Regions from separate parts of the Echinicola rosea genome, predicted to be linked through region 2. Evidence: riboswitches for the same ligand, from Rfam matches in the RefSeq annotation. Region 2 holds a riboswitch; each other region holds the start of a gene.
What was found. A riboswitch is a leader RNA that binds a small molecule or an ion and turns the genes downstream of it on or off. The one in region 2 is predicted to bind S-adenosylmethionine.
Positions count from the first base shown of each region.

Region 1: it holds a riboswitch for S-adenosylmethionine, as region 2 does, so the genes downstream of both, FDP09_RS10360 (O-succinylhomoserine sulfhydrylase) here and FDP09_RS15175 (homocysteine S-methyltransferase family protein) in region 2, are expected to answer to the same signal.
Region 3: it holds a riboswitch for S-adenosylmethionine, as region 2 does, so the genes downstream of both, FDP09_RS11305 (hypothetical protein) here and FDP09_RS15175 (homocysteine S-methyltransferase family protein) in region 2, are expected to answer to the same signal.
Region 4: it holds a riboswitch for S-adenosylmethionine, as region 2 does, so the genes downstream of both, metX (homoserine O-acetyltransferase MetX) here and FDP09_RS15175 (homocysteine S-methyltransferase family protein) in region 2, are expected to answer to the same signal.

Region 1 covers NZ_CP040106.1:2,569,478-2,577,754, forward strand. The annotation lists gene FDP09_RS10355 (serpin family protein) at 1-957, opposite strand, end outside; gene FDP09_RS10360 (O-succinylhomoserine sulfhydrylase) at 1,470-2,645, opposite strand; SAM riboswitch class I at 2,784-2,892, opposite strand; gene FDP09_RS10365 (GDSL-type esterase/lipase family protein) at 2,974-3,648, opposite strand; gene FDP09_RS10370 (DUF4407 domain-containing protein) at 4,040-5,212, shown strand; gene FDP09_RS10375 (DUF5995 family protein) at 5,214-5,996, opposite strand; gene FDP09_RS10380 (Gfo/Idh/MocA family protein) at 7,606-8,277, opposite strand, start outside.
Region 2 covers NZ_CP040106.1:3,826,933-3,835,209, reverse strand. The annotation lists gene metF (methylenetetrahydrofolate reductase [NAD(P)H]) at 1-881, opposite strand, end outside; gene metH (methionine synthase) at 966-3,674, opposite strand; gene FDP09_RS15175 (homocysteine S-methyltransferase family protein) at 3,680-4,723, opposite strand; SAM riboswitch class I at 4,787-4,888, opposite strand; gene FDP09_RS15170 (hypothetical protein) at 4,903-5,142, shown strand; gene FDP09_RS15165 (hypothetical protein) at 5,119-6,429, opposite strand; gene FDP09_RS15160 (YbjQ family protein) at 6,765-7,085, shown strand; gene FDP09_RS15155 ((2Fe-2S) ferredoxin domain-containing protein) at 7,152-7,406, opposite strand; gene FDP09_RS15150 (DUF819 family protein) at 7,413-8,277, opposite strand, start outside.
Region 3 covers NZ_CP040106.1:2,808,232-2,816,508, forward strand. The annotation lists gene FDP09_RS11285 (1,4-dihydroxy-2-naphthoate polyprenyltransferase) at 1-309, opposite strand, end outside; gene FDP09_RS11290 (glutathione peroxidase) at 490-1,086, opposite strand; gene argS (arginine--tRNA ligase) at 1,089-2,879, opposite strand; gene FDP09_RS11300 (arginase) at 2,947-3,897, opposite strand; SAM riboswitch class I at 4,761-4,873, shown strand; gene FDP09_RS11305 (hypothetical protein) at 4,996-5,487, shown strand; gene FDP09_RS11310 (efflux transporter outer membrane subunit) at 5,817-7,277, opposite strand; gene FDP09_RS11315 (efflux RND transporter permease subunit) at 7,280-8,277, opposite strand, start outside.
Region 4 covers NZ_CP040106.1:4,493,353-4,501,629, reverse strand. The annotation lists gene FDP09_RS17630 (cell division protein FtsX) at 1-218, opposite strand, end outside; gene FDP09_RS17625 (alanine/glycine:cation symporter family protein) at 481-1,902, shown strand; gene FDP09_RS17620 (VOC family protein) at 2,817-3,206, opposite strand; gene FDP09_RS17615 (homoserine dehydrogenase) at 3,281-4,507, opposite strand; gene metX (homoserine O-acetyltransferase MetX) at 4,500-5,555, opposite strand; SAM riboswitch class I at 5,780-5,889, opposite strand; gene FDP09_RS17605 (hypothetical protein) at 6,218-7,243, opposite strand; gene FDP09_RS17600 (30S ribosomal protein THX) at 7,457-7,573, opposite strand; gene FDP09_RS17595 (M56 family metallopeptidase) at 7,682-8,277, opposite strand, start outside.

The DNA of each region.
Region 1 (8,277 bases), 1.3 Mb from region 2:
TTTTAGATCTTCTTTAAGGTTACCAATTTTTTTGTGCATGTTGAACTTGGGCATATGGAGGATGATGGTCCTTTCCCTTGCTGCGTTTCGCCATTGCAGGAGATTTTCTGAATTGAGCAGTTCTTCTACCTGATCTAAGTTCGGTTCGTCTGGTAGTAGTACCCCCATGGAATATTGTCCCGTGCTATAGGGGATTTCCAAATAGGTCAGGTGCTCGGGTTTATGGTAGTTTAAATTAGCAGGTTCTTGGGTGTTCATCATGTCCACATTGACAATGGTGTGTTCATCGACATGGAACGGGGCCTTTACTGTAGCGCCTTTTTTAAACTGGTATTTCCAATCTCCCTTGAAGTATATGGCATTCACCAAATACATGACAGCATCCTTATGGATGTAGTCCAGCATATTTTGAATGAGGTTATTGGTGTGGGCTTCTATCCAACTATTGATGATGTCCACGGAATTAGGGTTTGCCATGTTTAGGCCACTCAGCGCAGCAAAATAGTGTTGCTGGACAATTTGTTGAAAGGCTTCCTTTACGGTGAGGCTTTCTTTGTACCAGATGCCGTTGGCAATCTTAAATGTCACCTTTGGATCTACTTCCTGGAGGAATTGCGTGAGCCCTTCGTTGGCTATATTGGCTTGGTCAGCGGTGAGGTTATCGTACCTGAGGGTTTGAATGTACTCTTCAATGACTGTTCCTTTATTGCCGTTCATGGTCATGGATAGTGCCTGCTGAATACTGAAAGGACTGAAAAAGAGGTTGGTGTCGTCATGGTTCTTAAGCTTCAGGTAGAGGTCGATGGCAAAATCTCCGCTGTAGGTGGCTAGAGACTGTTCCTCCGCAGTCAGTGTTCGTAGGTTGGGCTGGATATCGCGGTCTTGGGGATCCCCATCCATGCATCCAACTGTGGAAACAACCATTGATAAAAGAAGAAAATAATTGAACTTTTTCATGGCACGGTCATTTGGTTTTATTACCAATACGGTCAAAATCAAGTAAGTGCTACACCAAAAAAGTAACCAAAAAAAACCGCCGCTACGCCACGGCGCACAGGTGTGCAGCTATTGGTCTAAAATTAAAGCCTACCCCTCATGCAGGCAAACTCCTCCTGTCTAAAGCCAAGAAGGCCTATCTAAAGCCAGATAAACCTTTTCTAGCTGCCAACATTCTTTTTGGCTATTATTTCGTCAAACAAGCCTGCCTTCTTGCCTGCCCGCTTTATGCATTAGGAATCGTTATGAGAGCTGAAACTACAAGAAAATCAGTCCCGGTCAATCGGGAAGAGAAGCAACTGATTTTTAAGTGGTTTCAGGTCGAAATAGATAGGCTAGTGCATAATGCGGGTTCAAAAGTACTGTCATAAACAAAAACACCGTCATAGCGGACCTGTCTGTGATAAAAGCCAGGTCGGCTGTGACGGTGATGAATAGTCGCCATCTTTTCAGTATCTATTTTTTAGGGTAGGCTATTTGGATTTTTCCAGTGCCCGCTCAATATCGGCGATGATGTCATCATGGTGCTCCAGTCCCGCAGAGAGCCTGATCAGCCCAGGGAGAATGCCTACGCGCTGGCGTTCATCTTCAGTGAGCTTGCTGTGTGTCGTGGAAGCAGGATGGGTAATGATGCTTCTGGTGTCCCCTAGATTGGCGGTGACGGTGATCATCTGCAGCTCGTCAATGAATCGCTGAGCCCTTTCAATTCCTCCTTTCAGCGTGAGTGTGACTATGCCGCCGCCATGTTTCATTTGCTTCTTGGCAAGGTCATGCTGCGGATGGGATTTTAGGAAAGGGTATTTTACAAATTCTAGCTCTTTGTTGTCCTCGAAATAAGACGCTACTGCCAATGCATTGGCGCAGTGTCTTTCCATTCTGACCGAAAGTGTTTCCATGCTTCTGGAGAGAATCCAAGCATTGAAGGGAGAAATAGATGGCCCCGTGTGGCGTGTAAAGAACTGTACATCTTTGATAAGTTCTTGCTTTCCAAGGATTAATCCGCCCAGTACCCGTCCTTGTCCATCGATGTATTTGGTGGCGCTGTGGGCGACGATGTCCGCTCCCCATTTGGCAGGCTGCTGGAGGTAGGGAGTGGCGAAGCAATTATCGACCACTAGGATCAAGTTGTGTGCTTTGGCAAACTTGCCGATCCATTCCAGGTCGATTACCTCTAGACCAGGATTGGAAGGAGTCTCTATGAAGAGCATTTTTGTATTGGGCTTGACCAGCTTTTCCCAGTTTTCGATATCCGAAATGTCCCCGTAGGTAGAAGTGATGCCCCATTTGGGAAAGACCCTTGTGAGCAGCTGGTGGGTAGATCCAAACAATGATCTGGAAGCAAGGATATGGTCTCCTTGTTGTAGGAGAGAAGCGATGCTTCCAAACATTGCGGCCATTCCAGAGGCAGTGGCGATGCCGTCTTCGGTGCCTTCCAGGGCACAAACCTTTTCGATCAAGTCCGAGCTGTTGGGGTTTGCATACCTGGAGTAGATATTGCCCGGGATTTCCTCTGCAAACATCTGACGTGCCTCTTCGGCACTGTCAAAGGTGAAGCTGGAGGTCATGTAAATGGGGGCAGAATGCTCCCGTTGGTTGGATTTGGATGAAGCGATCCTGATGGCTTCTGTTTCAAAATGCTTATTTGACATGGTATTTAATATCTTTCAGTTTTATAGAATCGGTCATTAATCAAGAAAAGTCAATATTAGTCGAACATGGCATAGACCCACGAAATCCGATAATGGATAAGAAAAAAGCGGTGAAAAGGCAGATTGGTCATAATGTCTAATTTATAGGTCCCTAATTCGTTTTGGGCAGGTTTTGGCACCTTTTCGCAGCAGCGAATGGTTGCCAGAGGGTCAAAGAGCCTGGTCTCTCGCCTCTTCTGTATAAATCAGTCTCCTGAAGTCATGCAAAGTAACATCAGCCCGGTTGATTTTCCAAACAATTTGGCTTTTGAGTGTACAGGAGGATGGCCTATGGAATGTGTGGTTCAAGCATTTCTGCCCATCCCTCATAGCCCAGTTTGGTCATGTGGAGGCTGTCGGAGAGGAAGATTTCCGGCTTGGGTCGTCCTTCTTCATTAAGGGCAATGTCCCAAACATTAACAAATGCAACCCCGCTGGTCTTTTCGGCATATACTTTCAATAGCCGGTTTAGTGATTCATATTCTTCTCTGAGCTGCCAACGAGATGGACTGGGTTTGGGGCTTATGAGGACTATTTCAGTTTCTGGAAGTGCTGCCTGGAGTTTGCCGACCAGTTTTTGCATGGTGTTCAGGATGGTGACGGGAGTTTTACCGCTCGCCAGGTCATTGTCACCTTCGTAGATAAAAACCTTGTGTGGAGCGTAGCGAATGATCAGGTCATCAGCATAATGTAGCAATTCAAACGTCTGCGAACCCCCAAACCCGGTATTGACTACCGTCACGTCAGGGAAAAAGCGGTTGATGTCCTTCCACATTCTCACACTGGAGCTTCCTGTAAAAAGATAAATATCTCCTGATGGTACAGGGGTGTTGGAGACAATTTGATCTACTTCTTTTTGGAATTTTTCCGGTTTGTCCTGTGCTGATAGTGCATGGATAATGCATGCTTGGAGAAGTACAAGTAGTATGCCTGTGATACGGTGAAATGAAGCTGAGAGGGACATTTGTGCTAGTGGTTAGTGTTAAGGTTTTATCAGTTATTCTGTTATGTAAATAACTAAAAATATTGGAAAAGGAGAAATGTTAATACATCTGAAAAGGGAACGGAGTGTTTAAACCCGGATCCCGAATGCCCAAACTGGGTCTAGCTTATTTTTTCATTTCCGAACATATTGTCGTACATAGGCGGTACCTGTGCGATTTTGGTCAATGAGATTTAAAAGGCTTTGACGGACTGGGCAGGAGTTTTTACACCTTGAAAGTGCTGATTGGTGGCATTATAGGGTGTTTTCATCACATTGGTTATTGGATGTGTTTTCCGGTGCGTAATTTCAGAGGATTGTTGCTCGCTTTTTGAGTGGAAGAAGTGGAGTATCCCAATGAAATAGATTGTCAATGGAAAAAGTGAAAGCATTCTTTTGGTTTTGCAGTGGCGCCAATATGGCCATTCTTAAAAAATGTCCTACCGAAACGAACAAATATGTAGGAATCGGAGGTACGGTATTCTTTACAGGCGTATTGGCGGGATTGTCGGCTGGATATGCCCTGTACACGGTATTTGAAAGTTGGTATTTTGCGGTGACTTTTGGGTTGGTCTGGGGCGTGATGATTTTCAATTTAGACCGTTTTATTGTATCAAGCATGAGGAAGAAAGAAAGGTCTTGGGCTGAGTGGAAGCTGGCCTTTCCCCGGCTATTGCTCGCCGTGTTTTTGGCGATGGTGATCTCCAAGCCGCTGGAATTGAAGATCTTTGAGAAGGAAATCAATCAAAAAGTGGGGGAGCAAAAGGTGGTGGAGATGCAAGAGGCCAAAGAGAATTTGGGAGCTGCTTTTCCCGAGATAGTCCGTCTGGAACGGGAGAATCAACAGCTGCGCGATGAAATTGCGGCAAAGGCCACCTTCAGGGATCAGGTACAAAAGGAGTATGATGAGGAGCGTTTTGGGATAAAGACCCCAGGCACCACGGGCGTAGTAGGCTTGGGGAGCAATGCAAAAAAGAAAGAAGAGCAGCTGGATGCAGCCCAACAGGATTTGGAGCGAATGCAGGAAAGGAATTGGGCGAAGATCGATGAGAATGAGAGGGAGATCGCAGCAGTATTGGCCAGAAAGCAACAAGTGTTTGAGAAGCAGCAAATTTCAATCGATCAGCTTGACGGGTTGGCAGCTAGGATGCATGCCCTGTCGGAGCTGACAGGGGAGAGTCAAGCGGTCTATCTGGCCAATTTTTTCATTATGTTGCTTTTTGTGGCGATGGAAACTGCTCCTGTGCTGGTCAAGTTGATGGCAGGAAGAGGGCCTTACGACCAAATGCTGGACAAGTCAGAGCGTGCTGTAAAGGTGTATGCCGATGAGTACAACTATAAAAACCAGGCTGAAAGCACCAGCCGGATCCGGGTATTCGATGAGGTGATCGCCGCAGAGACCTTATCGCTCATTAAGAAAAAACTCCATCGCAATGAGGTCTTGACCGAAGCAGAAATGAACCTTCTCGAAAAGCGGATAAAAGATGCCAATGAGCTTAAAGGACAGGACAAAACTGAGCATCAGGAGGAGGCCATTAAAGATTAGTCTATAGTGAAGCGGTTCGTAGGTTGTTAGGGGTTGCGGTTTGCGCAATTCCTTCCAGTCTGTCCATTACTTGAGGGATGGATTTCCACTCGGTAAGGTTGATGACAAATACGATCCACCCAAAGAATTTTCCCGGATTGGCTATTTTGTTCCCGATTCGGTGAATGGCTTGGTCGCGGATCATGAAGCATCGATCAATATCCTGGGTGGTGCTGTATTCTTGGGCAAACTTCCATGCCCCGTCCCTAGCGATTTGGATGCTGAAATTGAGCAGGAGTTCATCTTTCCCATCGGCCAGCTGGATCAGAAAACCAAATAGTGGAGAAATGATGGAAAGGTTGGTTTTTACACCGTCCACCATGCTTGCCAAGATAATGTTGATCTTATCAAAGTCATCTTTTATGGTCTCCAGGCCGTTTCCCTGCATGGTTTGGACGGTCGCAATGCCTAAGTCCAGGTTGATGTGGGCGTTTATGCCCAAGAGTAAATGCTGGAGAATAACCTTTCCGGTTTTTTTGGTGGTGTCAAAGGCACAAAGCCAGCTTTGACTGGTGGGGACCCCAGAAAGGTAGTTCTCGTACGCGTCGAAAAATCGCTTGGCAAAGATGATGTCAAGTCGCTCCATGCGTGCGTTGTCTTCAAACTCTCCAAGGTCTATTCCTTCTTTTATCCTCTTGGTGACTTGCCGATACAAAATGGCAAAGTAGCCAATTCTGCTTTTTTGTGTTCTGCAGTCGGCTACTATTTGATCCATTCTGGTGATTACCTCTTCTATTGAAAGCATAGTCGAAAAGTCCGTGCAATTGGTATGTTTTTTTTAAGATAATAAAATTATTGATGTTTTTGGTTTAATTCGACCTGTATGGAGCGTTTTTCGAATGTGATGGGTAGTTTGTGATTGTTTTGGGAAAGTTGGGAAATTATCGAGATACTATGGCTTTCTTAGGAAAGTGGAGAATTAATCGTTTTAGTATGGATTGTAGAGGTGTAGTTGTATTTCGGATGGAGTGGGATTAAGTGTTGATTAAGGAACTGAACGATTGATCGGAGAAATTATTTTTGGTGTTTTATTGTAATCAAAAATATTTTTATTAAGTTTAAAGAAGTTTTGGTTCTAAAAACGAGGATTAACTTCCTTTTTTCCAAAATATATACGGCTGTTAGTCAGTTAAAATAAACCCATTCGAGGAATCTCTGCAAGGATTCCTCTTTTTTTTGTCTTTTTTTAAACCAGTTTTCGTTTGTTTTGCATAAATAATTTGATTTTCGTGTTGTTTTTAAACCTGTTTTTTGATTTTTAACAAAATCAATTTTCTATTGGGCTGTTGTATTAACCGGTTTTTGGTGTAAGTGTCAGTTTTTAAGTGTATTAGGTTTTTATTTTAGCCTGTTTGTGCTACTGGTAGGCTTTGAGCCAGTGTAAAGCTCGTTCCTGACTTGGTGTTAATTAATTGTTAAGTAGGTGTGGCGAGTTGGGGGATTTGGTTCTATATGATTTGGTGTGGGTAAGTATTAGGGTAGATTGTTAAATTTCAGTGAAATGGCTCCTTTAACCTTTGTCACTTTTTTGCTACAGGTCAAAAAAGTGACCAAAAAACCCTGCATACATGCAGGTAAACTCCTCGTGTTTAGCTTCCAATAACCATTTTTCCCACTATTTCGTCAAACAAGCCTGCCCTTTTTCCGCCTGCTTGTTTAATTTCTTCACGCCCAATAGCTGCTAGGCGGATGATGTCCTTGGGGCTATTTTACTAGGTGATGATTAATCATCAGGATTTTTGAAAAAAATCTACCCACTGTAATCCATATAGAGCCTGGGGTTTATAGGATCAGGCCATACTTCTTGGGTTTATCTGCAAGGAGGATTAACCTCAGTTCGATTATAAAACCGTCACTGCGAGGCTTAGAGGTAGGCCTGAGCGGGTGGAAGCCGTGGCAGCTCGCCGCGGCGAGTTGCCACACCCTTTTCCAACCCACATCCTCCTAAAAAGGGTTCGCAATAACGCTTTTTATAATAAAAATAAGTCGAGCTCAGGTTATTACAAATGCCTTTCTCAACAGTTTGCATTTCAAATGTGGAACAAAAGATAGGGGTATGGCAAAGGCGTTTATTAAAGTGAAGGGAAACGAATCACGTGTAGGGTGAGGATCATCCGTGCCGCTGGCACTTTAACGCTGTTTATGCGTTAGGAATCACATTCAAGACTGAAAAAGAAAGAACATCAATTGGCTTGAAGATTGAGGCATTCGCCGCGACGGATCAGGTCACAATACCTGTGGTTGTGGGGTAGATAGGCCAATGTATCTTCTTGCCAATAATATAAAAGCCATTCGTTTAAATGAATGGCTTTTGACATTATGGGATTACGTACGGTGTCGTGACCGTGTGCGGTTTACCCATAATTATATTCTGGTTTCCAGTTTTCGATGGTTTTGTTGAACAGGGAATGGTTGGCCAAATGGATGCAGGTGGCGGTAGTGGCGCCACTGATGACATTAGAGGCTGGGTATTCTTTGTTCTGAATGGATTTATAAAAATCGCTGAAGGCATACCAAGTTCCGTCTTTGGTCTTTTCTTCCAAAATAGGGATTCCTTTACCTTCTTTCCAAGTGAGCTTGGTGGCGCCAGATACGCCATCGACAATTTGCAATTCATCCATTCGCTCTTTTTCAGGATAGAAATATCCTTCACTCATCAATAGCTCTACGGTTCCTTGTGTGCCTTTGATTGAGAAAGAATATCCTTCTCGTGCGTTGCTGCAGGTAGCACCAAAATTACCGATCATCCCTTCCTTTTCATATCTTAGGAGAAGCTGTACATTATCGTAGGTTTCTCGACCATCGTGATAATTGTCGATCCCTCCCGTTCCGATGATGGTGTCAGGGTGGGTCTCGAAGGCCCAGTTGATGAAGTCAATTTGGTGGGAAAGGAGTTCGGCGGGAAGTCCTCCGGAAAATTCCCTATACATTCTCCAATTAATGATCCTTTCCAAGGAAGGATCGGGAACAGGTCTTTTCCAATTCCAGTTTCTGTCCCATCGGGAATCGATTTGGGTGATTTTTCC
Region 2 (8,277 bases):
CCAAAATCAATCAGTTCCTTGCTTTGCTGTATGGCCCATTCGATACCTACCTGTCGAACCGCGGCGTTATCTTTGCATTTTTCCAATTCATCCATCAATTGGTCCGGCAAATCCAAGAAAAAGATACTCGGCAACACCGTGATTTGTCGTAAAGTCGTAATCGGCTTAAGACCAGGGATGATCGGAATGGTGATGCCTGCGTCTCTTACTTGCTTGACAAAATCAAAATACTTCTTATTGTCAAAAAACATTTGTGTCACGATGTACTCAGCACCTGCATCTACCTTGGCCTTAAGGTATTTTAAGTCAAACTTGAAGCTGGGAGCCTCAAAGTGCTTTTCAGGATAGCCAGCAACACCAACACAGAAATCAGTTTGGAATCCTGTTTCTGTTTCCTCATGCAAGTATTTACCATGGTTCATCCCGACAATCTGCTGCACCAATTCATTGGAATAGCTGTGACCACCTTCCTCTGGGATAAACCTTCCTTCCGATTTTGGAGCATCACCACGTAGGGCAAGCACATTTTCCACACCAATGAAGTTTAGGTCAATCAGCACATTCTCGGTTTCCTCCTTGTCAAACCCACCGCACAGGATATGAGGGACAGCATCCACCTTAAACCGATTCATTAGCGCTGCACAGATTCCTACCGTACCAGGACGCTTGCGGGTGCTTACCTTTTCCAACAATCCGTTGGCATGTTTTTTATAAACATACTCTTCACGGTGGTAGGTAACATCTATAAATGGTGGATTAAAATCCATCAAGGGAGATATCCCATCCAACATTTCATTTAAACTTTGCCCCTTCAGTGGTGGAAGGATCTCGAAAGAAAAAAGTGTCTTTTTTGCTTGGTTGAGGTGTTCTGTTACTTTCATCGGTTAAGTAAGGTTGATATCGTATAACGCAGCACCGCTTTCAGAAAAACAGTGCTGCAATGGTTAATCGATTTGAATTCGTAATTATTCCAATACAGGATTTAAACGGGGATTGTAAGCTAAATTAGGCGAGAGCCATTTTTCTGCTTGTTCCTTGGATACTCCCTTTCGTTTTGCATAACTCTCCACTTGGTCTTCTCCTATTTTGCCCAACCCAAAATACTTGCTTTCTGGGTGACCAAAGTAAAAACCACTGACAGAAGAGGTCGGAAGCATAGCAAAGCTATCGGTCAATTCCACACCAATGCTGTTTTGGGCATCAAGTAATTCAAAAAGGGTCACTTTTTCTGAATGTTCAGGACAGGCAGGATAGCCTGGCGCAGGCCGGATGCCGGCATAGGCTTCTTTGATCAAGGCGTCATTGTCAAATTCCTCGTTGGTGGCATAGCCCCAAAGATCTTTCCGGACCACTTCATGCATGTACTCTGCAGCTGCTTCGGCCAGTCGGTCACCGATGGCTTTGAACATGATTTCATTATAGTCATCGCCTTCTGCTTTAAACGCGTCCACTTTTTTGTCCATATTCAATCCCGCGGTAACCGCAAACCCACCAAAATAATCCACTTGTTCAGGATGAAGGTAATCCGCCAATGAACGATTTGGTACTCCTTTGCCTTTTTTGCCTTGCTGACGAAGGAAATGGAAAGTGGTGCCGGTTTCGTGCAACTGCTCATCCAAGATCGACAAGTCATCCCCGCTTCTCCTGACGGGATAGAGGCCTACGACAGCCTTGGCTTGCAGCCAATCTTCAGCGATGGCCTTATCCAACATGGCATTGGCTTCATCAAAGAGCTTTTGGGCCTGTTCGCCGACCACATCGTCTTTAAGGATCTTGGGGTACTTTCCAGAAAGCATCCATGTACTGAAGAACGGCGTCCAGTCGATGTATTTTCTTAACACATTGAGGTCCAGATCACGTATAGTTTTCCCCAGTTTGACAGGCTTCGCAGGAGCATAATCCTTCCAGTCAATTACGACCGGATTTGCCTTCGCCTCTTCATAAGTGGCCAATTTTTTGGCCTCTTGCTTGGCTTGGTGACTTTCCCTAAGCTCTGCATAGGTAGCCTTTATCTTTTGGTGATAGGCTTCCTTGGTCTCTTCACTGATCGCTTCCCCTGCCACTGGAACAGACTTGGATGCATCCAATACGTGAACCACCGTGCCACTATAAACAGGGTCAATTTTTACAGCAGTGTGAATCCTACTCGTAGTGGCACCACCGATCAGCAAAGGCAGCTTCAATCCCTGTCTTTCCAGCTCGGATGCCACATTCACCATCTCATCCAATGACGGCGTTATAAGCCCACTCAGACCGATAATATCCACATCATTCTTAATGGCTTCATCGATGATCGTCTGTGCATCTACCATGACCCCTAGATCGATGATCTGGTAGCTGTTACACGCCAAGACCACTCCTACGATATTCTTGCCAATGTCATGGACATCACCTTTTACAGTAGCCAGCAGGACTTTTTTGATCGAACTCTTCTCCTCGTTGAAATCGGCATCACCGGCCTTGGGCATAAAGGGCTCCAGATAGGCCACTGCCTTTTTCATCACCCGAGCAGATTTCACCACTTGTGGCAAAAACATCTTACCTGATCCAAAAAGGTCACCCACGACGTTCATCCCGTCCATAAGAGGGCCTTCGATAACTTTTAGCGGACTCCTTAGGTTTTGGCGGGCTTCTTCAGCATCACTTTCGATATGATCTATAATTCCTTTTACAAGGGAATGCTCAATTCTCTTTTCAACAGGCTCAGCACGCCAAGCTTCGCTGGCCACTTCTTTTTTTCCACTGGATTTTACCGTTTCAGCAAAGTCCAAAAGACGCTCTGTAGCATCATCTCTTCTGTCCCAAAGCACATCTTCCACATGCTCCAATAGGTCTTTCGGAATATCATCATAAACTTCCAGCATGGCGGGGTTGACAATTCCCATGTCCATTCCATGCTGGATAGCATGGTACAAAAACGCCGCATGCATGGCTTCACGGACCGGGTTGTTTCCCCTGAAAGAGAAACTCACATTGCTGACACCGCCACTTACCTTGGCACCTGGCAGATTTTCTTTTATCCATTTTGTGGCCTTGAAAAAGTCGATTGCATTGCTTCGGTGCTCTTCCATTCCGGTGGCCACGGGAAAAATATTAGGATCAAAAATGATGTCCTGGCAATTAAATTTTACGACATCCACCAATATATCATAGCTACGCTTGCAGATATCTATACGACGCTGGTAAGTGTCTGCCTGGCCATCTTCATCAAAGGCCATGACCACCACAGCGGCACCAAACTTCTTGATGGTTTTGGCTTGATGGATAAATTCCTCTTCGCCGTTTTTCAAGCTGATGGAGTTGACAATGCCTTTGCCCTGGATACATTTTAGGCCAGCCAAAATAATGTTCCATTTCGAGCTGTCCACCACAATGGGGATCCTGCTGATCTCAGGTTCTGAAGCGATTAAGTTAAGGTACTTCACCATGGCTGCTTCACCATCCAGCATTCCTTCGTCCATACAGACGTCGAGGACCTGTGCCCCACCCCTTACTTGGTCAAGGGCTACCTCCAAGGCCTCATCAAATTGTCCATTGAGGATCAAACGGGCGAATTTCTTTGATCCGGTAACATTGGTTCGCTCACCTATATTGACAAAATTCAATTCAGGTGTAAACACCAATGGCTCCAACCCTGATAATTTGAGCTGGCTATTTCTAATATTCTTATCCATTCCCACTATTCTTCTTCTAATATAAACGCTAGTTTCCTGGGTTTGTACTTTTTACTTACTTCCGATATCACACGGATGTGTTCTGGGGTAGTGCCACAACAGCCCCCCAAGATATTGATCAATCCATCCTTGAGAAACTCTTCTACTTGTTCGGCCATTTCCGTAGCGGTTTGGTCATATTGACCAAACTCATTGGGAAGTCCGGCATTGGGATAGGCACTAACATAAAACGGTGCTTTTTCAGCCAATACTTTTAAATATGGCCTTAGTTCCTTTGCCCCCAAAGCACAATTCAGCCCAATACTCATCAAAGGTACATGCGAAACCGAAATCAAAAAAGCTTCGGTCGTCTGTCCACTCAATGTCCTCCCGGAAGCATCCGTGATAGTTCCGGAAATCATAACAGGGATCCCTCCTTCTTCTGGCAAAAGCGGCATATCCTTTTCCTCAAAGACCTCTTGGATGGCAAATAATGCTGCTTTTGCATTTAATGTATCAAATATGGTTTCCACCAAAATGATATCGACACCACCATCCAAAAGCCCCCTCACCTGCTCTGCATATGCTTCCGCGAGTTGATCAAAATTAATGGCTCTGTAGCCGGGATCATTGACATCTGGGGAGATAGAGGCTGTCCTATTGGTAGGCCCCACTGCCCCAGCCACAAAACGAGGCTGATCTGGTGTCTTCTGACTATAGACCAAGGCTGCTTCCTTGGCAATTTTTGCCGATTCTACATTGAGTTCATATGCCAAATGCGAAAGGTCATAATCTTCTTGAGCAATAGAGGTACTGCTGAATGTATTGGTCTCGATGATGTCAGCACCGGCTTCCAGGTACGTATCGTGAATATCCCGGATAATCTTGGGCCTGCTCAATGACAATAAATCATTATTGCCTTTAAGTGCTTTGGGGTGACCGGCCAGAGCAGGCGTCCTGAAATCATCCTCCTCCAAGGTGTACCGCTGGATCATAGTGCCCATGGCACCGTCCAAAATAAGGATTCTCTTTTCAACTTGCTGAAGTAATATGTCGGTTCGTGTATTCATGCGCTCATTAATAGTAAGAAAAGCTGTACCGAGCAAAGAACCGATAGAAAAACAATAATCTACCGCTCATCTTTTCCTGACAAGCTCAGGATGGGAGTTAGCACCTTGTCTGATCAGGTTGCTAAGACGTCATAGGGCCCTTCCCTCGGTCTTTCTCGATAAGCAATTCCAAAGTTAACATGAATTGGTGGAAAAAAATTGCAAACCCACAATTTTATTTAGGAAAACATGTACTCCCACAAGAATTCGAGAAATCCGTGGGAAACTTTTTAACAGTTAAGAAAGTGGATAATCCTTTAGGAAAAGATACAAGGGCGGGAGATTTTCAATCTAGTTACTTTTTGGGACAATTGGAGGATGAACTTGCCACCCTTTCTGGATTATGCTCAAGGCTGTTAAGGCCGGATTCCTATGCCTAATTGCAAATAGGGATTTGACATAAACTGGGACATGCTTACAGTACCGAGTTTATAGCTCCCAAGAGGAATTTCCATCCCTCCAAATACCGACCCCACCAGGGCCAGTTTGTTTTTTTTCGAAAGTGGAAATACACGGCTTAAGTAGATTTCTGGCTTGGCCATTAATCCGCCATTGCGCAACTCCCCGTCATAATCAGGCAGGTCAATCAAGTCAGGAAAAGCTAATTTTCGCTGATGTAACAAACTATATCGAACGTTTCCATATCCCAGGCCTCCCACGGCCCCCACTTCCCAGTTATAAATATCAATAAGTTTAGCACCAAAATTCCCATAAATCCGTAAGCTGCTCAGGCTTTGGTCGTAATCCTGATCAGCAGTTCCTTCCATGTTCAGGTTATACAAATCAATACCGTAAAGAAATCCTCTGTTTTCGCCCAAAATCTTAAGCCCAAGGTTCTTCGGAATCCCTTCAAAAGGCTCAAATCCATTTTCCTTCAAATGACTGTTTAGCTTGTTGGGTCTGGTGAAGTGCGCCCCATACAGCAAGTGTAGCCCGAGCGAAGCATCCCTGTAAAAATAGTTTTTTTCGGGAAGGCTTATCCCTGCTCCCAATCGCACAAAAGCGCCGCTTTGCAGGTTGTCAAAGTTTATCCCGTTAATCTTCCAGGATTCCTCAAATGGGTTAAAGGAATAACCAACTTTTGCGATCATGGTGACCACTTCTTCACTTGGCAGGAGGTTAAGGTCATAGCCCACTTCAAAGCCAATTTCTGTCAAAAACCCTCCCATAAACTGGCTTCCCTTATTAATGTCATTTTTCCTTAGGATAAAACCATGTGCCGGATTGGCCAAAAACTGGTCCAAGGTCTCCCCTTCCCTTTCTTGGAGCATTTCCACATTTAGATAGCCCATACCAATGGACATATAGTGGATCAGGTGAAACTTCCCTTCCTCAGTAAAGCTGTAGCCAAAGTTAATAAATGCCCGGGTCGTGCGGTAATCCAATTCATAATCATTAAATGGTGTTGCTACACCATTGTTTTGATACAACTCAGCCCCTACGATAAAATCATTAAACCTAGTTTGGTAACTCAGGCCATAGGACCTGTAATTATTGGGCATAGGTGCCTGTCCATGGCTCTCAAGGAGCTCATTCAATCCTTGAAGATTTGCTCCCGAGGTACCATAGTAAACGTTAAAGGAGGTTCGCTGATAGCCCCTGGCAACTTGGGCCAAGGCCCCTTCAGCAAAGCTTAGCAGGATAAAAATTAAAACAATAGTCCTCATCAGGTGAATTTTCAGCTCAAAAATATCATTTTAATATTAAAAGACGATAACTTTTCATCATGTTTATAGGTCACCTGTCACTGGTAAACCTTTAGTGTCAATATGTGATTTTTACAATTTAACTGGTATTTTATTAATTAAACCACCCCTGCTTAATTCCTTGTTAGGTGTACTCGGCACCAATACTTCTTTAAACATACCTTTATTCCGTTCTTTTTTAAGCCACTTACCTACCACAGATATTGCGCCAAAATGAATACATTATATTTGATTTTGTAGTATATTGACTTTCCTGTTTAAGTTTTTAACTCTTTAATAATTAAAAAACCTATAGTATGATTACAACAACTACTCCTTCAGTGGAAGGATATGATATCAAAAAATATTGTGGAATTGTCACAGGAGAAACGATTATCGGAGCAAATGTTTTCAGGGATTTTTTTGCCAGTATTACCGATATTGTGGGTGGCCGATCCGGCACATATGAGAAAGTACTGAAAGAAGCAAAATCTACTTCCTTGATGGAAATGGAAATGCAGGCCAAAGCGATGGGAGGAAATGCCGTGGTAGGTGTAGATTTGGATTATGAAACGATCCGGGATGGCATGCTCATGGTGACCGCCAGCGGCACAGCAGTCTTTGTCGAACCCAAATAATTTCCATTGGGTTTTCCACATCGACTGTCATCCGTGTCCTGAGCAGTAGTGAAGGATACGGATGATTTAATCCAGGGTATTTTTTCCTTCCAAGATTTGATGAATCTTTTCCCTGGTTCCCTTTTTGATCACTTCATTGTTGATTACGACCATGGGACCAGTTTTGCAAAAATCCATGCATTTGGTCTTGACAATTTTATATTTTCCTTTATGAGTATCCAGTTTGGTCAGCTCATGGATATCCTTTAATAGTCCCTTACAGCCATTTTTTTTACAATCAGATCCAGCACAAACGAATATAAATTTCCTGAACTTTCCCATGTTTTATTAAAGGTTAGACACCATTTGTAACAACAGTCCGCACAAATAAGCTCCATAAGTACCCGCAGCGTACCCAAAAACGGCCAACAGAACCCCAACAGGAGCCAATGATGGGTGAAATGCAGAGGCTACGATCGGTGCAGAAGCAGCCCCCCCAACGTTAGCTTGTGACCCAACAGCAACATAAAAAAACGGTGCCTTGATCAGATAGGCCACTACCAGCATGATCGTGATATGAAAAATCATCCACAGCCCTCCTACTACAAATAGCGTAGGATTGTCCAGTATCGCAAACAAATCCATCTGCATCCCAACGGTAGTGATAAGCACATAAAGCAGCACACTTCCCAATCTACTCGCCCCGACTCCTTCCAGGTTTCTGGCTTTTGTAAAAGACAAGATCAGACCACCGGTCGTAGCGATAATCACAATCCAAAAGAAAGGCGAATCCAAAGAATATTTTTCCAGCTGAGGGTAATTAGTTCCTATCCAAGGTGCGATAAAATCAGCCAGCCAATGCGCCAATCCAGTAATACCAAACCCAACGCCCAGCACCATTAAAGTATCCGCCATACTTGGAATTTTCATAATGCTTCCCCGATAAGCTTCCACTTTTTTCTGAAGGGCATCAATGGCCGAACTATCTGCTTTGAACAACTTGTCGATGCGTCCGGGGTTGGCAGCCCAATATAGCAGAAATGCCAGCCACAGGTTTGCCATTACCACATCTACAGCAATGACCTGGCTAAACAGCTCACCGCTAGGCTCAAAAGTCCTGTACATTGCTGTTTGGTTGGCACCACCGCCAATCCAGCTACCGGCGATGGTCGATAGTCCTCTCCATACTTCATCAGGCCCTACACCGCCGACC
Region 3 (8,277 bases), 1.0 Mb from region 2:
GCCTAATAAAACCATGGCATTTTTCATTTCCGAGGGCTGGATTACTCCAGATTGAACAGCTCTGATGGGGCCTTCTCTATCATCACCGTCCGCGCCATGGACACTGTCGCCATAGTCATTGGATAGATTGGAGAGGATTTGTAACAGGGTGGTAGTCAGGGCTGCCAAAACCGTTACTTCCCAGCGGAAGTTTCCGTGAAACCAAGCGATAAAACTGGCCATTAAGATGCTGGCCAGGGCCAATGGCAGGGTTCTCAAACGAATGGCATGTAGCCAAGCTTGTTTTTTACTGGTAAGCGTAATGTCCACGGTTTTATGCGTAAGTGGGGGAGGTTTGATACTAATTAAGACCTGTGAGGCTCCTTTAACCCGCATTATGCAATAGCCTATCTATTACGATTCCTAATGCATGAAATGGGTTTAAACTGGCCGTTTTCATGTCAAGGAAATACCGGCTGGTCTTTTTCGAACTATAATGATATTGAATTATTAAGACTCGATCAATTTGATGATTTCTTCGTCCATTGGATTGACGGCAGATTGGAAAAAGTGCTTGAGCTCACCATTTTCATCAATGTAATATTTACAGAAATTCCAGGTGGGTTCTTGATCATTCCATCCGTTTTGGGATTTGTCAGAGAGCCATCTATAAAGCGGGTGCTTGTCCACACCTTTTACAGATACTTTTTCAAACATCGGGAAGGTGACGCCGTAATTCCCAGTACAGAATTTCTTGATTTCTTCATTACTGCCTGGTTCCTGTCCGCCAAAATTGTTTGCTGGAAAACCAAGGATGGCGATCTTGTCACCATATTCCTCATTCAGTTTTTGGAGGTCTTCGTACTGCGGTGTATAGCCGCATTTGGAGGCTACATTTACTACTAGTACCTTTTGCCCTTTATATTGGCTCAGGTCAACTTCTTTTCCATCGATGTCCTTTACGGTAAAATCATAGAATGATTTTTTTGTCTGCATATCTTCTTGGTCAAGGGTTTGGGCTTCTACAGAATTGTTGGTTCCAGTGTTGGAACCAGAATTGCAAGATACTAAAGCTGCTATCGAAAGGATGAATATCAGTTTTTTCATAATTACATTTTTTCAGGTACTTTTACTCCTAATAACTTCATTCCGGACTGTAAAGTTTTGGCTACATGTGCGCTGAGTGCTACACGGAAACTACGAACTTTCTCATCCGCTTCACTAAAGATAGGAAGTTCTGCATAAAAGCGGTTATATTCTTTCGCCAAATCAAACATATATTGAGCGATCACAGACGGAGATAGCTCTTCTCCAGCTTGAGCAATTTTTTTCTCATAATCATTCAGCAGTATGATCAGTTCTTTTTCTGCATTTTCGACCTGCTGTAACCCTTCAAAACCTGTCGCAGAATAATCTAAACCAATTTGTTTGGCTTTGCGAAGGATGCTGGCGATTCGGGCATGGGAATACTGTATGAATGGTCCTGTATTTCCTTGGAATTCGATAGACTCCTGCGGATTAAAGAGCATTCGCTTTTTAGGATCGACTTTTAAAAGGAAGTATTTAAGTGCCCCCAGCCCTAGCATTTCATATAGTTCCTTTGCCTGCTCTTCGGAGAATCCTTCGATTTTTCCGAGTTCTTTGGTATGGCTTTCCGCAGTATTCACCATCTCCTGGATCAGGTCATCGGCATCCACGACAGTTCCCTCGCGGGATTTCATTTTGCCGGTAGGCAAGTCCACCATGCCATAGGAAAGGTGAAATAGTCCTTCACCGTATGGCCTGCCCAGTTTTCTCATGATCTTGAAAAGGACATCAAAGTGATAATCCTGCTCATTGCCTACGACATAAACCGATTTATTGATCTTGAAATCTTCGTATTTCAGGTCAGCTGTGCCCATGTCCTGGGTGATGTAAACAGAAGTGCCATCCCCTCGCAACACCAGCTTCTCGTCCAGCCCTTCCTCAGTAAGGTCTGCCCAGACGGATTGGTTGTCTTTTTTGAAAAACACTCCTTTTTCGAGGCCTTCCTCTACGATATTCTTTCCAAGAAGGTAGGTGTCCGATTCATAGTAAAATTTATCAAAGCTCACTCCCATTTTCTTGTAAGTGGCATCAAATCCTTCATACACCCAGCTGTTCATCGTTTGCCACAGGGAGACCGTTTCTTCATCACCTGCTTCCCATTTGCGAAGCATTTCCTGGGCTTCCAGCATGAGGGGAGCTTGTTTTTTGGCATCGTCCTCGGTTAGCCCTTTTGCGATAAGTTCTTGGATTTCCTTTTTGTAGGCCTTGTCAAAGAGTACGTAATATTTTCCGGCCAGGTGGTCCCCCTTCAGTCCGCCAGATTCAGGCGTTTCGCCATTGCCAAAATGGAGATAGGCCACCATGGACTTACAGATGTGGATGCCACGGTCATTGACCAGGTTGGCTTTGATGACTTCGTATCCATTGGCTGCAAGGATTTCCGAAACGGAGAATCCAAGGAAATTATTTCTTAGGTGGCCCAAATGAAGGGGCTTGTTGGTATTGGGAGAGCTAAACTCTACCATGACCTTTTGGTTTTTGGGTGGCAGCTGGCCAAGTTGTTCGTTTTGGTAGAGTGCTTGGAAAACAGCCATCCAGGACTGTTCGTTGACCGAAATATTCAAGAAGCCTTTTACCACGTTGTAAGCACTTACGGCATCACAGTTTTCGACCAGATACTGGCCGATTTTTTCGCCGCTATCTTCCGGTTTCATTTTGGTGAACTTCAGGAATGGAAAGAGCACAAAGGTGTAATTGCCTTCAAATTCCTTACGTGTGGGCTGCAAGGCAAGGGTGTCAGGGGCTACCTGATGGTCAAAAGCTTGTGCAAATGCTTTACTGATGGTTTCCAGTATCTGTTCTTGAATCGTCATTCTTTTTATAATATTATATAACTTCATCGGATCCTCTTCGGACCAATTGCATATCGTTTTCGGCGACTTAAAAGTTGCTGACCAAGGATTTGGTCGTGGATTCCAATACTTCAAAGGCATTTTGTGCCATGAGGTTCTCGGAATCCAAAGTGGGATTTACCTCTACGATCTCCCAACAGCAAACTCTTTTGTCTTTTATCAATTCCATATTCAATTTCAAAGCTTCCTCTACGGTAAGGCCATCCGGAACGGGAGTTCCTGTGCCTGCAGAAATGGAGCTGTCCATGCTGTCCACGTCGAAGGATATATATACCTGTTCACAATCTTCCAAAATGGATAAGGCCTCTTCCGAAATTTTCGTGATACCTTTTTCACGCACTTCTTTGGTGGTGAAATTTCGAATGCCATGCTTGCTGATGAGCTTATTTTCAGGTTCTTCAGTATCCCTGACCGCAATGTACACAATATCTTCCGCCTTGATCTTCGGAAAATCCCCTCCGATCTTCTTGATCTTTTCCCAGTACTCGATTTCCTCCGCAGAGGGATCATGTTGCTTGTTTTCCAAATTGTCTTCCTGCAGGCACATGCCCAGCGGCATGCCGTGCATGTTTCCCGATGGGCTGGTATATGGACTGTGGATATCTGCATGGGCGTCTATCCAAATCACGCCAAGTCGCTTTTCGGGATTGGCAGCCTTGATTCCCATAATGGTTCCGGCAGCTGTCGAATGATCCCCGGCCAGGACAATAGGGAATTTTTTTTCCAGCCGAAGTGTCTTTATCGTGTCATGGACATTTCCCAGCACTTCATGCACGCCATCGATGTATTTTGCGTGAGGGTAGGGGTTGTTTTTCCAAAGGTAATTATTTGCGTCCGGCACATTGATTGGGTCAAATCGGGTAAAGAAATCCGACTTTTTCCCCAAGCTGGCCACTTTTAGCGCATCTATTCCCAAGCTGGCACCCCTAGTGCCTGCGGCGAGTTCTGATCGTACTTCTACAAGCTTAATGTTTCTCATAATGGGTAAATCTCTAGTAATCTCTAGTTTGTTATATTGGGCAAATCCGTTTTCATGGATTTATTGCCACAAAAGTAGTCAAAATTGTGCATTTATGGGAGGGGGAGGTTCTAAAGGTTGGCAGGTTATAGGGGAATGGGTAGTTGGATAGATCAGGGCGAACATATTTAAGAAAGTATCACAGTTTAAATACATCTGCCGGCCCAAAGGAATAGCTTGATATGTGCTAAAAATTAGGGTCCGGTGACCTCATACGGTTTTAATATGATCCTCCGCTAAAGATTGATTTGACAGATGCTCAGTTGCTGACTACAACACCCATAAATTCATCATATATACCCACTACATTACATATAATCAAATTCGCTACTGTTTATGTTTTATTCATCCTCTAAACCAACTGGTGTCTTTGCTTTCAGCATTTGCCGTGACAGGCTGCTGCTATCCTAATGTACAAACTTGGAGAAAGTGCCAGCGGCACGGATGATAGCTGAACTCCACAAAATTTATTAGTAGTTGTGCATGAACTGGTAGCTGGGTGTTACGTTTATCGTTTAGGAGGTTGTGTTGGTTTTCTCATTCGTGCATTTGGTTTTCAAGAATACCTGAATGTTAAAATGGAGGTGTATATTGTAATGATAAGATAGTTTTAAGTGCTGGTTTTCAGTGAAATAATATTATAAATTACAATCATAAATGGCAGTGTCGAGGACGTTTGCAATGGCATGTGGGATGGAATGGCGAAGTGAAAATAAGAGTGGGAAAATAATTCCCTACAAATTCTATAGGGAAATTAGTTTTTGTTGAAAATTGTTGTACCTTTGAAGCAGTTATTAGCGAAAAGCGGAGTATGCTCAGTAGCTGATTTATAAAGAATAGGGGAGAGAACAGGCTCAGCGAACCTATAGCAACCTATCCCTCTCAACAGAGATAAAGGTGCTAAATCCTGCCGAAATCATTTGAGGACCTATAAATGTAAAAGCCATGAGACAAACAATGCGAATGCGGAACCTGCTAAAAGAGCCAAAGAGGTGTTGTTGCTGATTGCAGCACATCCGCGGAAAAAATTAACTAGTAACCATACCAAATCAAGAAACCATGACAGCAATAGCTTCAAATTATAACATCTCCACTCAACACAACAATATCTTTAGTTTCCGATCGGTAAGTCGAAATAAGGTGACGGACCTGCGGTCGTTGAGTGCCTATGAATGGCTAGCACAAAATGAATTTGTCCAGTTGGAAGGCCAAGGATCTTTTGGTTTTCAGAATTATGCAGATGCCAACAAACAATTTCAAGCAATCTATTTTACCCTTAAAGGAGATTTGGCGGCACATTATGCGTTCTTCAGAGGAATCGTATTGGCAGGACAGCCGAAGGAGATTTACTTGGAGAATATTCATGAAAACAGGAGTTTTACATTGAAATTTTACAAAAAAAATGAAGAAGTGGCCAAGCAGTACCTGGAGAAAGTTTTCAGAATTGTAAATGAAGAAATCAGGTTTAAGCAAGTACTTAGAAAAGTGCTTGTCAATCAAGAGAAACATCGCTTAGAAGAAAAGTTGCTCTTTAATGAGCTGAGCAATTAATGATATAATAATAAGCCATCACTAATAACCATACAAAAGAACCCTTGCCAAATCGACAAGGGTTCCTTTTTTTAGGGTTTATGCATCAATTTAGAATAAAGCCATTTTTTTGGGGAGCTAAATTCTTTATGTATCGAAACAATGATACGCCACCAAGGTCCTACAATGCAATATGTAACTTACATTCGGTACAGGTTACGACATGCACTTGGTGCCTTTGTGAATTTGTGGCATTTTTTCTTATCTGAGGTTTTACCATTAAGAAAACTCCCAGCCCCCCAAACTTTTACGTTTGGTTCCAGATCAAGAAGGTTTTGGCTGCTTCGGAGTTATTTCCATCCGCCTCCGAGGCTGCGGTACAGCTCGATATTGGCGATGGCCAATTGGGTTTTTAGCCTTACCAGCTCCATTTGATTTTCCAGAGCGTCTTCCTGAGCATTGATGATTTCCAGGTAGCTGGCAAATCCACTTTGAAAGAGGAGAAAGGCATCATTTACCCCCTTATTGGTAACTTGAAGTCTTTCCTCTACAATGTCGTGAGCCTCCTGTAGCTTTTCGATGGTCACCAGTGCATTGGATACTTCCCCGACTGCACCGATGATGGTTTCCTTAAAGTCCAGCTGGGCGATTTCCCTCTCGTTGATCGCAATGAGGTGATTGGTTTTCAACTTACGGTTTTGGAAAATTGGCTGGAAAATGGCACCGTTTAACATGGCAAAGCCGGCTCCCAAAGGATCAAGAAAATGCTCGATCTGGAAGGAGTTTAGTCCAACCCCGCCACTAATGGTCAGGGATGGATATTTCATGGCCTGTGTCACCCCTACATTGGCATTGCTGATAATCAAGTTGTACTCGGACGCCGCGATATCCGGTCTGTTTTGGATGAGTTCCAGTGGGACACCCGTTTGGTAAGTACTGTCAAAGGTAATGTCCTCCAAGTGATGGACAAGCTCCAACTCTTGAGGTGATCGTCCCAACAGCTCATTGAGGCGCGTTTCCTGGATGGCATAATCCCGCTCTAAATCTGGGATCAATGCCTTTGCCCGTAGCATTTGCGATTCGGTTTGTTGCACCGCAAGGGAGGTGGCTTCTCCAGCGTCATACTGGAGCTTTACGATTCGTAGCGTATTTTTGCTCAATTCATAATTCCGTTTGGAGACGGTCAGTTGGGATTTGAGCATGAGCATGTTCAGGTAGGTGGTGGCGACTTCAGAAACCAATGCGGTCTGCAAGGCTTTTTTGAATTCCTGGGTTTTCATAAAGGAAGCCCTTGCGGCTTCTTTTTGCCACCGGAGTTTTCCCCATATGTCTATTTCCCAGCTGGCCTGCAAGGAGGAGACATACTCCAAACGCTCGGTGTATAGGGTGGTGGGAATGTCATCTCCATGGTTTCTTCTGGCCCTATTGGAGCCATAGTTGTTATAGTATTCCGAATAATATTCCCGGTTATATTTAAAAGGAGAAGCCCCTAGGGAAGGCAAGAAATTGGCTTTTGACTGCTGTAGGTTTTGATACCCAATGTCTATTTCCTTAGTCATTTTCTGCATGTCGAAATTATTGTCCAATGCTGAATCGATCAGACTGACCAAAGTGGAATCCTTGAAATAAGCCTTCCAGTTAACGGATGCCATGTTTTTTTTGCCTGTCATCAGGCTATCCCTAAGGCTGTCCGCTCCGTAATATTGATCCGGGAAATCCATTTCCGGTCTTTTATAATTTTGCCCTACCTTACAACTGGCCAGCGCCATTACGGCCAGTGCAAAAGGCAATATGTTTTTTAGAGAATTCATAGCTAGTCTTTTTCTATCGTTTCTATAAAGTACCTGTCTTGGATTTGCTGGAAAATATAGGCCAATACAGGGATAAAGATCACCCCTAATGAAATGCCGAAAATCATTCCACCAGCTGTACCGATACTTACTGATTTTGTACCTTGAGCAGAAGATCCTACCGAAAACATCAACGGCACCAAGCCTGCCGTGAAGGCAAAAGAAGTCATTAAAATTGGCCTGATCCGAAGTGCACAGGCCTCTATGACGGCATCTGCCACGTTCAGCCCTTCTTTTCTCTTTTGGGACACAAACTCTACGATCAGGATGGCGTTTTTGGCCAGTAATCCTACCAACATCACCAGTCCTACTTGCACATAAATGTTGTTTTCGATGCCGGCAAGATTGATAAAGACAAATACCCCAAGGATACCCGCCGGAAGGGAGAGTATCACGGCCATGGGCAGCCAGAAACTTTCGTACTGTGCAGCCAGGATGAAATAGATCAAGATGATACTGATTACGAAAATGATGGTGGTATTAGAGCCTGACTTTTTCTCTTCCAAGCTCATCCCTGTCCATTCAAATCCCAGGTTGGCGGGAAGTTTACTCTCACTTAATTCTTCAATGACTGCCATCACATCCCCAGTACTGTAGCCCTTTGCAGGCGTAATATTGATTCTGGCAGCACTGTATAGATTGTACCGGAAAACTGTCTCGGGACCATAGGTTTCTTCCAGTTTTACGAAAGTATTGATCGGCACCATTTCTCCTTGGTCGTTTTTGACCATGATCGAATTGATCGCATCCGGTGTTTCCCTATACTGGGTGTCGGATTGCATATAGACCATGTACTGGCGGGTAAACCGGTTGAAATCACCTACCCTTGTCCGGCCAAAGTTGGATTGGATCGTGAACATCATGTCCTTTACGCTTATTCCCATGGCTTTGGCCTTTTCGTAGTCGATCTTGATTCTATATTGCGGGAAATTGGGATTGTAGGAGGTAAAGGCTTTTTCTA
Region 4 (8,277 bases), 670 kb from region 2:
AAAAGTTTACCAAGCTTGGCTTGGTCTGCTTCGGAGATGTTTTTGTGTAAAAATACCTGAACTTCGATATTTTCACGAATGATGGACGTGAGTGTCTTTGCCTGGATGACGATGACACCAAAAAGTCCAACGATGAAAAGTGAGAGTGTGGTGCTGAAGAGCACACTCATAAATTTAAAACTGCCTAACCTTTTCTTTTTCCTTGAAGATTTGCCCATGCTGCTGTGAATTCCTCCAAAATTAATCAGGTATCTGTATTAAACCAATGATATTGGATTAAAATGAAACCTTCGAAAACATGCCAGTATAACGAAATGATACCGGCAAAATTTTACGTGATTTTTACCACTTGTACAAATTAAAGGATTGTATGGAATATTGTTTTGATAAAATTGATAATTTTTTCTTTTCTTTGGCAACTTGATTTATCTGAACCCATTTATAAAAGCTTAATCGGAAAGTGAAGCGTAGTGCACCGTTATGAAAGAGATCGTAGAAGTCATCAATAATATCGTTTGGAGTTATGCCCTGATTGGGCTGTGCCTGGCAGCAGGGGTATATTTCTCTGTTAGAACCCGTTTTTTGCAGGTAACTTACCTGAAGGAAATGTTTAAACTTCTCTTCCGGGGAGAATCATCCGAAAAGGGAGTGTCTTCCTTTCAGGCCTTTGCCATTGCTATCTCAGGAAGGGTGGGTACCGGAAACATTGCCGGTGTGGCCATGGCCATAGCAATGGGAGGGCCTGGTGCCATCTTCTGGATGTGGATCATTGCATTTTTGGGTGGGGCTTCGGCTTTTGTAGAATCCACCTTGGGCCAGGTCTTCAAGGAAGTGAATGATGGCCAATACCGTGGTGGTCCCGCATATTATATTGAAAAAGGACTGGGCGTGAGGTGGTATGCGATGCTTTTTGCATTTGCGACCATCATCAGTATGACCTTGCTTATGCCGGGTGTGCAGAGCAATAGTATCGCCCTAAGTGTACAGAATGCCTTTGGCGTACCGGTGGAATATACTGGAATGGGCATTACATTCTTTCTGGGATTGATCATTATCGGTGGGGTAAAGCGGATTTCAAAAGTGGCTGAGGTAGTCGTGCCTTTTATGGCTGCCGCCTATATCCTCATGGCCATTGTGATCATTGGCACCAATATCACCGAGGTGCCAGCAGTGTTGACCTTGATCGTTAAGTCGGCATTTAACCTTGAGGCGGCTTTCAGTGGGGTTTTTGGAATGGCCATCGCTTGGGGAGTGAAGCGGGGCATTTATTCCAATGAAGCCGGGCAAGGTACCGCTCCCCATGCCGCTGCGGCTGCAGAGGTAAGCCATCCCGCCAAGCAAGGCTTAGTGCAGGCATTTTCGGTTTATGTGGATACCTTGTTCGTCTGTACGGCCACAGCGCTCATGATCCTTTTTACAGGCCAATACAATGTCATCAATCCAGACGGTGGATTCATCAAGGAAAACTTACCGGGCGTGGAAGTAGGTCCTGAATTTACCCAATATGCGGTGGCCACACATTTCCCGGATTTGGGCAGCGGCTTTGTAGCCATTTCACTCTTGTTTTTTGCTTTTACGACCATTATGGCCTATTACTATATCGCTGAAACCAACTTAAGTTACCTTAACCGCTTTAAGGACCGGACGTGGAGCCTTTGGGCTTTGAGGTTGATGATATTGGGAGCGACTTTTTATGGTACGATCAAGACGGCAAAGGTGGCCTGGATGCTTGGTGACATAGGTGTTGGGTTGATGGCTTGGCTAAACGTGATCGCCATTTTATTGCTTAGAAAACCGGCCATGAAAACTTTTGACGATTATAGAAATCAGCTTAAAGCTGGCAAAGACCCGATTTTCAAAGCGAAGGAAGCAGGAGTGGAAAACGCTGATTTTTGGAAGTAATGGTCCCTTAAGACGCGCTGAGTTAGCATCGATATGATCCAGCCATTTGCGAAAAAGGTTCCCCGCTTTCATTCAGGTCTCGATTGGTGTTTAATGAGGTGGGTGAAGCGGTCATCGCTAACGAAATGGTAATAAAGTGAAGCGATCTGTTCATTTAAAGAATAGATCACTTCGTCAACTTTGGGTCAAGCAATATTTCTAGGGGGACGAATGTTGACATGGTCTTAAGAAAGAAAATTTCATATCATTAAAGCGACGGGATTCCTCCACAGGGAAATCGCTTTTGCCCCATGAAGTTATTTAATTCTGGCAAAAAGCGTCAGACCGAGCGGAGTCGAGGTCCAACGTCTAGCCCTCGACTCCGCTCAGGCTGACATCTCTTTACTAATAACCTGAGCTCGACTTAATTTTAGTATAAAAAGCGTCATAGCGAACCCTTTTAAGGAGGATGTGGGTCGGAAAAGGGTGTGGCAACTCGCCGCGGCGAGCTGCCACGGCTTCCACCCCTCAAATCTCCCTCTAAGCCTCGCAGTGACGATTTTATAATCGAACTGAGATTAATAGTTTAAAAGCGATTTCCCTAGCCTCCTCCATCCGCTTGATTGGGTTTTAGCGGGAATTCATGGGGAATAGGGAGGGAAATGCAGTTAAAACCGAAAACGTTGGATGGGCAATTTACCACGGGCTTCACCAATGGCTATGAACGTGTCGATCCTCTGGGGCTAGCTTTCGAGTGCCATCTTTCAATGCTGGCCCAATATGCACTTGGTGCTTTTGGGACCTTTGTGGCATTTTTTAACGGTGGTTTTGCCATTAAGAAAACTGGCAGCCACCAACTTTTCCGCTTGGTCCTCAATTTTCTAAGTACTTATGGCCTTAAGGAAACTATTCCCACTTGGACATTAAAAAACCAGCTACTCCCAAATTCCCTTTGGCACGATTTCCAGCACATGGCCAAAGGGGTCTTCGAAGTAAGCGCTCTCAAGGCCCTCTTTCCATTCTTGCTCGTGTGTGATGACAATGCCCTTTTTGATCAGTTCAGCTTTATGCTTCGGGTAGGCACTGGCTGCTACCTCAAAGGCAATGTGCTGTTTGCCACTGGCAAAATGGGGAGGAAGTACCTTCTCGTTTTTGGTGGCCGTTGGAATAAAGCAAAGCAGTACGGAAGTGCCACACCTAAAAAAAATATGCCGGCCTTCCTCCTTGGAAATTACCGGCATACCGAGTTTGTCATGATAGAATTCCTGCGCCTGATCCAAGTCAGGGATATAGAGACAAGTTTCTTTGATCTGCGTATAATCCATGTCTTCAAGTTAGTGAAAACAATTAAAAATACACGTATCGCGATCTATTAAGCGATCCGGAATTTATGTTGGGACTACTTTAGGCTTACGGTTTCCTGTCTTTGGATCTGGGCAAGTGCATCTTCTTTGCTGAGGACATTGTTGAGTGCTATGACGGAGACCTTATTGGCTTCTATGGCCGGGATCTGATTGATCAGCTCAGCCGTAGAAATAGCACTGACGGCCCAATATTTACCGTTGGCTTGATGGATTGGGGCGCTGGCGACAAGCGGTTTCAGGGCTTCTAGGCTGTCTGCACTGATCATTGCGTCCAAGGAGGTGGGGTGTGGACTTTGGGGATTGATTTTCTGGCCATTAAGCTTATCATAGCTGTAGGCATAGCCCTTTTCCACCTTGGTCAAATCCGCATAAACGGAAGCACCAGTCGGTAAGCTCCCAGCACCTTTTCCTTGGAAGAATTGTTCACCTAGGTTTTGGGAAGTTATTTTTGCCGCATTGTATTCGTTTTCTACCAGGAAAAGCGGATCACTTTCGCCTACCAAAGCGGGGAGAATATACATGTTTAGGCCTTGCGGGGTTTGTTTTGCGGTGGCGATCAGCTTGATCTTTAACCCTAGGGATTTGGCCAGTGCCACATCTGCTGCATGGACATGTTGCACGCCAAGGGTCAGGATTTCTCCCTCGGGGATGTACTTTCCAAAGGCATGAAGGCTAAGAATGGTAAGTTTACTGCTGACATCGCTGCCATTGATGTCCAAAGTGGGATCCGCTTCCGCAAATCCATTTTCTTGGGCCAGTTTTACGGCTTCCTGTAAGCTAAGGTCATCTTGAAATAAACGGGAAAGAATGTAATTGGAAGAACCATTGAGGATGCCTTGAAGCTGGCTGATGTGATCGCCCCTAAAATGACAGTCCAAGCAGGTAATGATCGGGATACCTGCTGCAGCGGAGGCTTCATAAAGTAGGCTTCCACCATAAATTTTTTCCAGTTCCAGTAGCTCAGGCAAGTGGGCTGAAAGCATTTTTTTGTTTGCGGAAATGATTTTTTTTCCTGATTTTAAAAGGCTGCTGACATAATCATAGGCCTGCACAGGATCTGAGATCAGCTCTATTCCAATGTCACAAGGGGCATCCAAAATGTCTTTTGGGTCAAAAGAAAACTGCAGTGAATGATCTCGTTCTTTATTTTTATTTTGTACGACAATTGTTTTAGGTAAAAGCGCGAGGCGGTCGTTTTTAGCGATTTCATAATATCCTTGGCCGACCACTCCAAAGCCAAACAAACCAATGTGGTTAGTCATTGTTTTCCAAGTAAAAAGAAGTTAGAATATAATTTAATTGTTCGTTTTCTACCAAAAACGCATCATGTCCATAGATGGAAGAAATCTCACGATACGTGCCATTGGGGACATTTTTGCTGATAAACTGCGACTCTTCTTTGGTGAAGAGCAAGTCTGTGTTGATCCCGATGGAGAGGACTTTTGCCTTGATCTGTGACAGGGCCTTTGCGGTACCTCCTCTGCCTCTGCCCAGGTCATGGCTATCCATGGCTTTGGTAAGCACCCAGTAGGAGAGGGCATTAAAGCGGTTGGAGAGTTTTTGGCCTTGGTAGCGCAGGTAGGAGCTTACGCGGAAATGGTCCGTTTTTTCTTCCGTTTCGGCTTGGCTGGCATGGAAAATATCTTGGTGCCGGTAGCTGAGCATGCCTATGGCACGGGCTGCTTCGAGGCCTTTTTTGCCTGCATCTGGAGAGTTTTGTCCCCAAGTGCTGTCGGATTCGATGGCCATCCTTTGGGCTTCATTGAAGCCGATCGTCCAAGGGGAGGTCTTTGAGTTGGAGGCTACTATTACGGTCTTCTTTACCTGTTCTTGCAAGTTGTATGACCATTCCAACGCTACCTGGCCTCCGAGTGATCCACCGATGATGGTGTCGATCTGCTGAATTCCCAAATGCTGACGAAGACGGTCAAAAGCCTTGGCCATGTCGCGTGTGGACAGGTTTGGGAAGTCATAATAGTATGGTTTTCCTGTTTTGGGGTTTTCGCTAAGGGGCTGTGTGGATCCATAACATGATCCAAGCAGGTTGGCACAGACGATGAAGTACTTGGTAGGATCAAAAAACTTGTCTTCACCCACCAGACCACTCCACCATTCGTGGACATTGGCATCCCCGGTCAGTGCATGCAATACCCAGATGACATTGTCTTTTTTTGGTGTCAAATGCCCTTGAGTAGTATAGCTGATCTCAAATCCTGGTAGTGATTCACCTGATTCGAGATTTAATTCCTCTTCACAGTGGAATGTTTCCTGTGTCATATCGGTAATCAGATACGGTGATGTTAGATTCATTTTCTTACTCTTAATTTAGCGTTGACTTCAGTCAACTGGGATCATCAAATAATGGATATAAAAGAATCGGGTTGTCCGGTATGGACCAAAGTAGGGGGCTTAGTTGCACATGCACATTCGACGATGCATGAAACTGTCCCTTTCGGTAAAAAGAAATGCTATGATGATTTGTGTGTGAAGTTGTATTGCTGTGTGTATCCTTTTTATAAAATTCATTGTTTAAGAATTTATATTTCCAAATGCGGATATTCACATTCGGCAGGAATTGGCACCTTGGATTTTCCAGGTTGCCAGAGGGTCTGCGAGCCTGTCTCTTACCTCTTCTGTATAAATCCTTGTACTTTTAAAAAGTAAAGGATAGCACAAAGTAACAATCCAATTTTTAAACTTGCAAGTATTCGAAAAAGAGTTTTTTAAAAATAATTCCCTTTTAAAAACCCTATAAAATCGATAGAGAATTAGGGTTTTGATGCGTTTGAGTGAAGCGACGTCCTCAAAAGCGTTATGGAATTGGTTTACTGTTCGAAAGGTATCGAAAGCAGAAGGGATAAAAGGGAAAAGGTGCCTGAATAAATCAGCGCACCTTTGGGAGTAGAAGAGTGTGTAGCTCCCTTTATAATCATGGATGGAGTAGGTTTGACTAAACCGAGATCAATGCTTGCCTAGTCCTCATAGTAATAGACGGCAGAAGCACCTGCAACGTCCCAGTTATAAGCCGGAGAAGGATTGCCATTTGAGGAGAAGTAGTCGTAAACCAGTACTTTTCCGCCTCCATTGGCCCTTTCAGCCACGAAAATCATTTTACTATCTTCACTGTAGGCGACATCCACGGGATTGCCCAGCATGGTGTTGCTGCCTTCGATCCTGGCTTGGTCATTCATAGAAATGGTGCCACCGTCAGAGGTGCTGCTAAGTGTGCTGGTAAAATCTGTGATGATGACCAAACCGCCATCACTGTCTGAAGATGCTTCACCTATGTCAGTAAGGACCATCAGGTCATCTTCCATCGAATAGGTCAGTCCATGGGTCCTCCCGAGCCCTTCGATGGTGACACGTTTATCCGGCGTGATCATGCCGTCAGTATTGGCCATGAAGTTGTTGAAGACGGCGAGGTCAGCCGTTTTGTCCACGATAGCATAGAGGGTATTGCCTTCTATGTGGATACCCCACAAGGCAAAATCTACCTGGTAGGTGTTTTGAAGAGAAAATCCATTGGCATTTTTTTGGTAAACATAAAGGCTGCTCTGATTGCCGTTGGCCTCTACAGGTGATTCCGCCACGATGACCATATCATTCATGACAGCAATTTCACGCCCACTCACAAAGCCGCCTGTCCCGCTTAGTTCCAGTGAGGCGGACAGTCCATCGTCCATCTTAGCGGCCATGATATCAGAATAGACGTTTAGCGAATTGTCGCTACGCACCAATTGGATGATTTGATCTTCTTCCTCATCATAATAAATCCCATCGGCATCTGCACCGGCAGAAGCGACAGTGCTGCTGCCTATGCCATCCATTGAGGCGAAATCTAAAATGGTGATCATTCCACTGGTATTGCTGGATACGAATAGGGATGCCACTTCATTTTCCGGCATGTCCATTTCCTCATCGTTGTCACAGGAATAGAAGCCTAATGTAGGTAGGGCGATGAGTGTTGTTCTTAAAATTGTTTTTGCTATTGTTTTCATAAGATAGTGAGTTGTGATTTATACAAACTATCTACGATGCTTCTGGATGGATTGGATCGTTTGAATATTACGAATGGTATATTAAATAGTGTAATATGTGTATAATACGGGGAAATATATAAACGAAAAATAAAGAGAAAGCCCAAAAAAGAGAAAAGGCCCGAGTATTTCTCGAGCCTTGGTTTTGAAGTGCTTGTGTCTTATACCGATCCTTTAGGCTTGTGATTGCTCTTTTTTGGTCGCTATATTTTGGTTTTTGCGCGGTCTGCTTTTACCAAACGTCCCTTGGTGGATTTTACCTCTTTTGGATTTCATATCTCCTTTGCCCATAGTTTTTATGATTTTACGGTTAAGAATTTATTTCATCTATACATGCGAAGGTAATGGCCATAAAAGAGAACAACAAATGCTCTAAGGGTAGATGTAAAAGAAGTCCGCTTAAGGTTTGTTTTTTGTGGTAATGACAACAATATCATTTTTAGCAGCTGAGCCATAAATACCGGCTTCTTCACTTTTGATCACTTCAATGGATTTGATGTCTTTTGGGGACAGCTCAAGCTTAACCTTGGAAGCTTTGTAAACAACACCATCCACTTGATAGATCGGTTCTTCGCCTTTGGCAAAGGTTGGGAGATCTTTATTGGGGGCTTGCAGAAGGTTGTTGTTGGATTTATCGGATTTTTTTGGAGGTTGGACACCCTCCTTTAAAGTGATTTCAATAGCACCATTTTCACCTTTCTTTTCATATTTTTCAATGGCTGATTCTCCTTTCAGGACATTGATGGATTTAATGTCCTCAGGGGAAACTTTACTGATATCTGCCTTTTGATATTCTTCACCGTTAATTATATAAAGCGGGTCTTCTCCGTTGTCTTCGGTCTTATCTGAAGAATTTATGGAAGGTTTTGATGGACGGCTTTTTCTGTCTTTCTCTATGCTCACAGCACTGTAGCCAACGACCACTATGTCATCGAGTTGGTTTGGTTTGGGAGCACCAATAGCCTGAATATCCAGTTGAAACTTAATGGGTACTT